Regions from separate parts of the Lichenicola cladoniae genome, predicted to be linked through region 1. Evidence: predicted binding sites of a transcription regulator. Region 1 holds the regulator's gene; each other region holds the start of a gene.
What was found. Region 1 encodes LexA, which represses DNA repair genes until DNA is damaged. Its sites were predicted from a motif close to TGTTCTANNTANGTTC; they were not measured.
Positions count from the first base shown of each region.

Region 2: a site for LexA is predicted at 2,039-2,054, ahead of HN018_RS02020 (putative DNA modification/repair radical SAM protein). Genes of this name have one in related genera too.
Region 3: a site for LexA is predicted at 1,203-1,218, ahead of HN018_RS16175 (PA0069 family radical SAM protein). Genes of this name have one in related genera too.

Region 1 is NZ_CP053708.1:2,080,420-2,083,698, forward strand. Features, by position in the region: gene bioD (dethiobiotin synthase) at 1-1,346, shown strand, start outside; gene lexA (transcriptional repressor LexA) at 1,285-2,058, opposite strand; gene HN018_RS09635 (molybdopterin molybdotransferase MoeA) at 2,185-3,279, opposite strand, start outside.
Region 2 is NZ_CP053708.1:476,716-479,994, reverse strand. Features, by position in the region: gene HN018_RS02030 (DUF2939 domain-containing protein) at 118-717, shown strand; gene HN018_RS02025 (AGE family epimerase/isomerase) at 718-1,860, opposite strand; gene HN018_RS02020 (putative DNA modification/repair radical SAM protein) at 2,059-3,279, shown strand, end outside.
Region 3 is NZ_CP053708.1:3,570,392-3,573,670, forward strand. Features, by position in the region: gene HN018_RS16175 (PA0069 family radical SAM protein) at 7-1,137, opposite strand; gene HN018_RS16180 (EAL domain-containing response regulator) at 1,401-3,279, shown strand, end outside.

The DNA of each region.
Region 1 (3,279 bases):
GCATCGCCGGGGAGCTTGCTCGCACCCGGTCGATGGGTCCCCTGCGGGTCCTCGAAATCGGCTGTGGCACCGGCCTGCTGACACAGGCGCTGCGCAGACTTCTGCCCGACTCCCTGATCGTCGCCACCGATCTGGCCCCAGCGATGCTTCAGGCCTGTAGTAATGGGATGGGCGATGATCCCCGGCTGCTGATGCTGGCGATGGACGGGGCATTTCCGGCAGTGGCCGGGGGCTTCGACCTGATCTGCTCGAGCCTGGCGCTCCAGTGGTTCGCCGATCCGGCCGGCGCGATCCTGCAGCTGACGCGACTGCTTGCACCGGGTGGACATCTGCATCTCTCGACCCTGGTCGCCGGCAGCCTGTCGGAATGGCGCGATGCGCATCGCAGCGAGGGGCTGGTGGATAGCGGTCCCGAGTATCCCCAGGCGGACCGGCTGCTTCGGGCGTGCGGCGGTCGATGGAATACGGAAACCGTTGCGATCGGCCATCCCACCGGGCTCGCATTCGTTCGCGCCCTGCGCGGCATCGGGGCGCACCAGCCATCCGCCGGGAGTCGGCCGCTCGGGCCAGGCTCGATGCGGCGCGTGCTGCGCCGTTTCGAGGCCGACCACGCGAGCACCGCCTCCTATTGGGTCGCCTACGGCACCATCCTGCAAGCCCCTCGGCGCGGCGTATTCGTGACCGGGACCGACACCGGAGTAGGCAAGACGCTGGTGGCGGCCTGCCTGGTTAAAGCCTGGGACGCCGACTACTGGAAACCGATGCAGACCGGGCTCGACGAGGAACCCGGCGATAGCGAAACGGTGGCTAGGCTGACCGGGATCGATCAGGCGCGTCTGCATCCGCCCGCACTGGCGCTTGGCGCCGCCCTGTCGCCCGAGGACGCGGCTGCCGTCGCGCACGTGGTGTTCGACCCGACCCGGCTCGACCTGCCGGAACAAGCCGGGACGAGGCCGCTGGTGGTCGAAGGGGCAGGGGGAGTGATGGTGCCGGTCGGGGGCGGGCTCTTGATGATCGACCTGATTGCTCTGTTCGGCCTTCCGGTGGTGCTGGTCGCCCGGAGCACGCTTGGGACGATCAACCACACGCTGCTGAGCATCGCGGCGCTTCGGCACCGGGGCATCGCCATCGCCGGCGTCGTTCTCAACGGTCCGGTTTCACCCGGCAACCGCAGCGCCCTCGAACGCCATGGCGGGATCAGGATCCTCGCCGAGATCCCGCTACAGGATCACCTGGACGCGGAGGCGATTGGCCGCCTGTCCAGGCTCATGCCGGCAGCCGGATTTAATAGCGCCGCAGAAGCCCGACCAACCGGCCCTGAACCCGGACGCGGTCGGACGGAATGATACGGGTCTCGTACCGGGCATTCGCCGGCTCCAGCGCCACCGCATTGCCGCGCTGGCGGAGCCGCTTCAATGTCACCTCAGCGTCGTCGATCAAGGCCACGACGATCTGGCCGTTATCGGCGCTGTCGGACCGGCGGATGATGACGGTGTCGCCGTCCAGAATGCCTGCTTCGATCATCGAGTCACCGGCAACTTCGAGGGCGTAGTGCTCGCCGCTGCCGATCAACGCCAGCGGCACTTCGACATGCATCCCGGTATCACGGAGGGCCTCGATCGGCAGTCCGGCCGCGATCCGTCCATAGAGTGGAAGCTGGACTGCACCCACTCCTGGCGCCGCTCGCACTCCGGGAAGCCTCTGGCTGAAATCGCCCTTGATGACGTTGGGCGCAAAGCCCGGCTGCTCCTCGAGCGGAGCCGGCACCGCACCGCCAGCGTCAAGCGCAAGTCCAGTCAGGTCCTGCTCCGGCAGGAACACCGTGATCCCGTCCCGGCCGCCTGTTTCGGGCAGGCGAAGCACTTCCAGTGCGCGGGCCCGATGGTGCCGCCGGCTCAGGAAACCGCGCTCCTCGAGCGCCGAAATCAGCCGGTGGATTCCGGATTTGGATTTCAGGTTGAGCGCGTCCTTCATCTCGTCGAAGCTCGGCGAGAACCCGGTCTCCTTGAGGTGCCGGTCGATGAAGCCGAGCAACTCGTGCTGCTTGCGCGTGAGCATCGTGGTGTCTCCGTCCGCCATGCATGCCCCGTCCCGCACCAGTTCGCGAGCGCATAGAACAAAGCGGCAACTCCAACCGTTCTAGGTTGGTTCTTCCACACAGGTCAAGTGTGTTAGGTCAATGCATTAGATGCCAAGTCGGTCGAGCCGCAGGATCTCGACGTCAGTTCCGGCAGCCGCAGCCGGTGCATGTGGTGCGCGCAGGATCAGCGCCTCGCAATCGGCCAGCCGGCGGAGCATGCCGGAGTCCTGGCGAGAAAACGGTGTCACGACGAACGCGCCGTTGGCGGCCCTGGTCAGCGACGCCCGCAGATGGTCCGCCCGTTGATCGTTCGCCTCGAGCGGCGTGGCCAGGCTGGCATGCTCGCGTTCCAGGCCGCCGGCCGGATCGAAGACGGTCTCACCCGACAGCGCCTGCAGGGCCGGGATCAGGAACAGCAGGCTGCACACAAGCGCCGATACCGGGTTCCCGGGCAGTCCCAGCACCGGGATCCGTGTATCTCCCGCCCCGATATGACCATGCATCAACGGCTTGCCGGGCCGCATCGCGATCTTCCAGAAATCGACCTGGAGCCCACGCGTGGCGAGCGCGGTCTGCACCAGGTCGTAATCGCCGACGCTGGCGCCCCCGATCGTCACCAGCATGTCCATGCCGGCCAGCCCATCGGTCGCGCGGGCTATCGCGTCGGCATCATCCCTGACCAGCGGCAGCAGCACCGGATCGCCGCCCGCAGCACGGACCAGGGCCGCCAGCATCGGCGTGTTCGAGTTGGTGACACCGCCGGGGGGGATCGGCTCGCCGGGCAGCGCCAGCTCGTCGCCGGTAGCCAGCAGTGCGATTCGCGGCCGCCGATGCACCGTGGCCCAGGCATGGTTTCCGGCGGCGGCAACGCCGACATCTCGGGCACCGAGGCGCCGCCCGGCGGGAACCAGCACGTCGCCAACCAAAAAATCCTGTCCCTGGCGGCGAATGTGACGCGCCGGCGTCACCGCCTCCCGGACCTCGACCTGCTGCTCCCGGCGCTCGGCATTCTCCTGGATCAGCACGCAATCCGCACCGTCTGGCATGACGCTGCCGGTAAACAGCCTGACGCACTCGCCAGGGCCGACGGTTCCCGCAAACGGATGTCCTGCCGGGGCCTCGCCAGTCAGGCTCAGGAACGAGCCCGGGACGGTATCGGCACTACGGACCGCATAACCATCCATCGCCGAAATGTCGTT
Region 2 (3,279 bases), 1.6 Mb from region 1:
GATCCGGGAGCCGCACATGCAAATCACGAATGTCTTCACGATGTTACTTGACCGCCACATCCGGGTTGGAAGATAGTCCGACATAGCAGACCCTCAAATCCAGCAAGGGCCGAAGCGATGACACGTCGATCCGTCCGGAACCGGCTCCTGCGCACGACCCGCATCCCGTTCGCCTGCCTGGTCGCGTCGCTAAGCCTGTATGCGGCATCGCCATTCGTGACCCTGTGGTCGGTCGCTTCCGCGCTCCAGAACCATGATGTCACCACGGTCCAGGGGGCGCTCGACTGGCGCACGGTCCGGAGCGGGCTCAAGAGCGATCTCGGTCCTGGCGCGACGGTGAGCCTGGCCAGTTCCACCCATGTGGCGGCCGCACAGGACGAGCTTCCGGACTTCGGCACGTCGTTCGCCACCACCATCGTTTCCCACGTCGTGGATGATGTCATCACCCCCGAGCATCTGGTGGCGATGCTGGTCCATGCAGGCCCTGCCGACCGGGCCGCTCATGCGACCGGTTCCGGGGCGTTGTCGATGCTGGGACGGGTGGACCATGTGCGCTTCATCGGCCCGAGCCAGTTCGAGGCCTCGGTCCGGCTGGACGACGATCCGAAGTCGGTTCCGGTGACGGTGTCGATGCGGATCGAGAAGTGGCAGTGGAAGATCACCCGCATCCAGATGCCGGACCAGTTCCTGAGCCAGCACGTGGGCGCACGCACCTGATCAGGCCGACGACACGCGTTTAGGCCTGCCGGCCACTCTCAGAAGATCCTCGAACGCGACGACCAGATGATAGAGCGTGCTCGCGGGCACGACCGTGTCGCACGGCATTCCGGCATGGTCGAACTGGTCGATCCACATCCCCTTCGTGTCGGTTGCCAGATAGGTATCGAGCATTGCGATCGCCACGGTGGCGGCGATCTCGGGCTCGTCGTTCGCAAGCCGGCTCTTGATAAGTTCGGTCTGCGGCCAGATGCGACGGGTCTTTCGGATCTGCCGCCCCAGGCGATCGCATTCGTCGACCGCAAGAAGACCGTGGTCGAGACCGTGCTGGACGGCCCATCGATGCAGGATGCCGGCCTCGTCGAGCAGGTCGCGACCACCCAGCGTCGCCAGCCGATGCAACAGCCACGACCATTCGAAGTGATGCCCCGGTTCGACCACGTCACCGGCCGGCGTTGGCGCGGGTCGAAGATCCTCGGTGAAGAACTCGGTCAGCGTCCCGTTGCCGCGGTCGAGGAACGCGGTCTCGAACAGGCCGGCGATCCGGTTCGCCCGGTCGAGGAATTGTCGTTCGCCGGTATGGGCGAACCAGGCGAGCATCGCCTCGAACAGGTGCATGTGCGGGTTGGCGCGCCGCGGCAGGCTGGCCGGCGCGCCCTCGCGATAACTGCCGTCGCGGGCATCCAGCAGTTCGGCATCGATGAAGGCAAGGGTGCGGTCGGCTAAAACACGGGCATACGGCAGCCCGGCCTCGGACGCGCCGCATAGGCCGAACAGCATGAAGGCCTGGTCGTAGGTATCGCGCAGGGTGTCGAGCGGCGTTCCGTCGGGCGCCATGAGGTGGATCCACCCCTGGTTGCCGACTGCACCCCAGCAATGGGCCTCGATCGATACCAGGGCACGGTCGAGCACAGGCTTGGCCGAGTCGTAGCCGGCCGCGACCGCGCGCGAGAGCGAATAGAGCTGCCGCCCCTGCACCCGCATGCGACGCGGCGCGAGGTCGTCGGGCCGGCCCGACGCGTCGAACTGCTCATAGAACAGCCCGTTCCGGTCCAGCCCCCGTTCGATCCAGACCGGCCATGTGTCGGCAAACCATGCCTCGATGCGATCCGCTGCCTGCATCAGCATACCGGTGTCGGACATGGGCCGTTGATCCTTCTGCCAAGCCACGCGTTGCGTATTTCCTGCCTTCTGTCGCCGAGGCCGGTCAAGGCTGATCGCCCCTCCACCTGTGCCAGCTTGCAAACCACTTCTGCAAAACGCTCCGGAGATACCGGCGACATCGGTTACGGCGGCTTGCCTCACCGTCCAGGGCGGATTAGAACGAAACAGGAACTAATGATGGACCTGCTCGCCAAGCTCGAGATCCTCGCGGATGCCGCGAAATACGACGCCTCCTGCGCTTCGAGCGGCACGGAGAAGCGGGACAGCATCGGCGCGACCAAGGGGATCGGCTCGACCGAGGGCATGGGCATCTGCCACGCATATGCCCCGGACGGGCGATGCATCTCGCTGCTGAAGATACTGCTCACCAATTTCTGCCTCTACGAGTGCGCCTACTGCATCAACCGGGCTTCCTCCTCGGTGAAGCGGGCCCGCTTCACGGTCGACGAGGTGGTGCAGCTGACGCTCGGCTTCTATCGGCGCAACTGCATCGAGGGATTGTTCCTGTCGTCGGGCATCATCCGCTCGCCGGACTACACCATGGAGCAGGTGATCGGCGTCGCCCGCACCCTTCGGGTCGAGCACGGGTTCCGTGGCTACATCCACCTGAAGACCATCCCCGACGCCGATCCGTTGCTGCTCGAGGAAGCCGGGAAATGGGCCGACCGGCTTTCGATCAACGTGGAGCTGCCGACCGAAGCGGCACTCAAGGACTACGCGCCGGAAAAGGACATGGCCGGTATCCGCCGCTCGATGGGCCGGATGCGGCTCGGTATCGATGCTGCGCGCGAGAAGACCAGGCCGGGTGGGGCCAAGCCTCCGCGCTTCGCACCGGCTGGGCAAAGCACGCAGGTGATCGTCGGGGCCGACCAGAGCCCGGACCGCACCATCCTGCGCATGAGCAGCAACCTGTACGGCTCATACGGCCTGCGCCGAGTTTACTACTCGGCGTTCAGTCCGATCCCGGATGCCTCGTCGGCGCTGCCGTTGAAGCCGGCGCCGTTGATGCGCGAGCACCGGCTCTACCAGGCGGATTGGCTGCTGCGCTTCTACGGCTTCGGCGTCGAGGAACTGGCAACAGATGCGGACGGCAATCTCGACCTGGTGCACGACCCGAAGCTCGCCTGGGCGCTGGAAAACCGGGCCATGTTCCCGGTCGACGTCAACACCGCCGATCGCGAGTTGCTGCTGCGTGTGCCCGGCCTCGGCGTGAAGTCGGTGGATCGCATCCTGCAGGTGCGGCGGCACAAGCGCCTGCGCATGGACGATCTAGCGCGGCTGCGACTGTCGCTGGCCAAGCTCGCGGTGTTCGTGATCACCGCCGACCACAAGCCCGCGCACGAACTCGACAGCGCACGCCTGTCGCAACGGCTGGCGCCGCAACCCAAGCAGCTCGCC
Region 3 (3,279 bases), 1.5 Mb from region 1:
GCTGTCTCAGAACAGGACGAGCTGTGCACTCTCCTTCTGTCGCAGGCCTGCCGCAGGAACCTGGGCGGGAGGTGTGAAATGATCGGTGCTGAGGGCGGCGCCGGTGGTTAGCCCGTGCAGCCTGGCCGCCCGCCTGAACCGCTGAGCCAGAAGGTCCGCGTAGGGCCCCTGCCCCGAGAAGCGCTGGCCGAAGCGGATATCGTTCAGCTTTCCCTCGCGTGTCTCCCGGATCAGGTTGAGCACGTGTTTCGCGCGCTGCGGATAATGCTGCTGCAGCCAGGTCTCGAACATCTGTCGGAGCTCGAGCGGAAGCCGCAGCAGCGTGTAGTTGGCGTCACACGCGCCGGCGGCGGCGGACGCGGCCAGAATGCGCTCGAGTTCGGCATCGTTCAGCCCGGGGATCATCGGCGCAGCCAGCACGCCGGCGGGCACACCGGCTTCGGCAAGCCGCGAGATGGTCGCCAGCCGGCGCTCGGGCGTGGCGGCGCGGGGTTCCATCCGGCGTGCCAGCGCCGGGTCGAGCGTGGTGACAGACAGCCAGACCCGCACCAGCCCGCGCGCGGCCATCCGTTCGAGAATATCGAGATCGCGTACCACCCCGGCCGACTTGGTGACGATGCTGACCGGATGGCCGAACCGTTCCAGGACTTCGAGCACCTGGCGGGTCAGGCTCAGGGTGCGATCGACCGGCTGGTAGGGGTCGGTATTCGAACCCAGCGCCACGGTCCGGGGGACGTAGCCGGGCTTGCTCAGCTCGCGTTCCAGCAGCCGGGCGATCTCGGGTTTGAAAGTCAGCCTGGTCTCGAAATCGAGCCCGGGCGAATAGCCGAGATACGCGTGGCTGGGCCGGGCGTAGCAATAGACGCAGCCATGCTCGCAGCCGCGATAGGGATTGATCGACCGGTCGAAACCGAGGTCGGGGCTGTCGTTCCAGGACAAGGCGGACCGGCTTCGATCCGGCGTGAGAGTGGTGGAGACCGGCGGCGGAGCCTGCTGTTCCTCGATAATGGTGGACCAGCCATCGTCGAACGGTTCGGACCCGAGCCGGTCGAACCGGTTCCCCACATTGCCCGACACGCCGCGACCCTTGCGTATCGCAGGCGCCGATCCGGCCGTATCGCTCAGTTGTTGCAACATATTGCGCTCTCCTCGACGGGACGCCCATGACACCGGAGTGTCCTGCCGTTCGCCTCCGGACACAAGAACAAAATGGGAACAAAGCCGCATGGGTCAAGCCTGGCGGTCGCATGGGCGTGCAATGCCGGCACAAAGACCGGTTACGGACGGCGCTCCCGGTCGGAACAGCTATAATTCGGGCGAAAGACACAATAGAAACAAGGACGACCTGGGCCAGAACGGCGCATGATGAAGACGGAAATCCCTGAGATGCGCGCGACACCATGTCATTGATCGCAATACTCGACGATCGTCTCACGAATAGGAACATCTACGCGCGCCTTGCTGCTGCTCTGGAGACCAATATCGAGGTGGTTACCTTCGATGACCCTCTGGTAGCGCTTGATCATCTGCAAACGGTGCAGCCCGACCTTGTCGTGACCGATTTCAAGATGCCGCATCTGGACGGCGCGGAGTTCACCAGGCGGTTCCGTTCCTGCCCCGGTTGCGCCGACATCCCGGTGGTCGTCATCACCGCCTACGATGACCGGTCGTTTCGCCTGCAGGCGCTCGAAGCGGGTGCCACCGACTTTCTGCAGAGCCCGGTGGACCATGCCGAGTTCATTACGCGCGGCCGCAACCTGCTCCGCATGCATCGGCAGCACCGCATCATCGAGACCCGTGCACGCGATCTAGAGCTGGAACTGAAGAACAGCGAGCTCTCGCACCAGAAACTGATGCGTGACAGCAGGGAAGCCCTTGCCCAGGTCATCGATACGGTGCCGGCCTTCATCAGCGCGGCCGATCGGGACGGCCATATCGTGTTCATCAACGCGTCGCAGTCGGAACTGACCGACCACGGTGCACCCGATCGGCGCGTGCCTGACCAGTACGCGGACCAGCCTGAAAGGCTCGGGTCCGGAGCCGTGTCGTTCGGCAATGACTACCAGCAACGCAGCCGGTCGCTGGATCTGCTTGTGTTCAAGAGTGGCAAGCCGTTGCAGGCCTTCGAACAGGAAGTCACCGACCAGCAGGGTCGGCGCCGGATCCTGCTCACCACGAAATCGCCGCTGCGGGACGGTTCCGGCGACATCGGCAGCGTGCTGACCACCTCGCTCGATATCACCGAACGCAAGCGCGCCGAGCAGCACCTGCAGCATGTGGCCAGCCACGACCCGCTGACCGACCTGCCCAATCGGGCGCTGCTGCGCGAACGCCTGCAGCACAGGCTGTCGCGCGGCGGACGGGCCGAACGACTGATCGCGCTGCACTACCTGGACCTCGACCGGTTCAAGGAGGTCAACGACCAGATGGGCCATCATCTCGGCGACATCCTGCTGAAGACCGTCTCGGCCCACCTGATTGCCTGCGCCGGCAAGCAGGACACCGTGGCGCGCATCGGCGGCGACGAGTTCGCGATCCTGCAGACCCAGATCGACCACCCGGACCAGGCGGCCGAACTGGCGGCGCGGATCATCGCGCGGATCAGCCAGCCCTCGATGCAGAACGGCCAGGAGATCACGATCAGCGGCAGCATCGGCATCACCATCTTCCCGACCGACGGCACCGACACCGAGGAACTGATTCGCAACGCCGATCTGGCGATGTACCAGGCCAAGGCCGAGGGGCGGAACAGCTACCGCTTCTTCGTCACCGACATGAACGAGCGCATCAGCCGGATCCAGCGGATACGCCGGGAACTGCGCCAGGCGTTGCGCTCGAACGAGTTCGTGCTGCACTACCAGCCGCAGATGAACCTGCTGACCGGGCGCATCGCCGGGGTCGAGGCGCTGTTGCGCTGGAACCATCCGGTCGACGGGCTGCTGGCGCCCGGCGATTTCCTGGTCATCGCCGAACAGGGTGGCCTCGGTGGAGAGATCGACGACTGGGTGCTGCGGCGCGCCTGCCTCGATGCGATGATCTGGCAGAAGAACGGCCTGCAGCCGATCGCGGTCGGGGTGAACCTGTCACCCGTCCGGATTGGCACCCTGCGGACGCAGGAGTTGATCACCACCGTCCTGCACGAGACGGGCCTGGACCCGTCGTTGCTAGAGCTGGAGCTGACCGAACACGAGTTGGTGGACGATCTCGACGCGGCGGCCCGGGTCCTGAACCAGATGCGCCTGCTCGGCGTCCGCCTCGCGATCGACGATTTCGGAACCG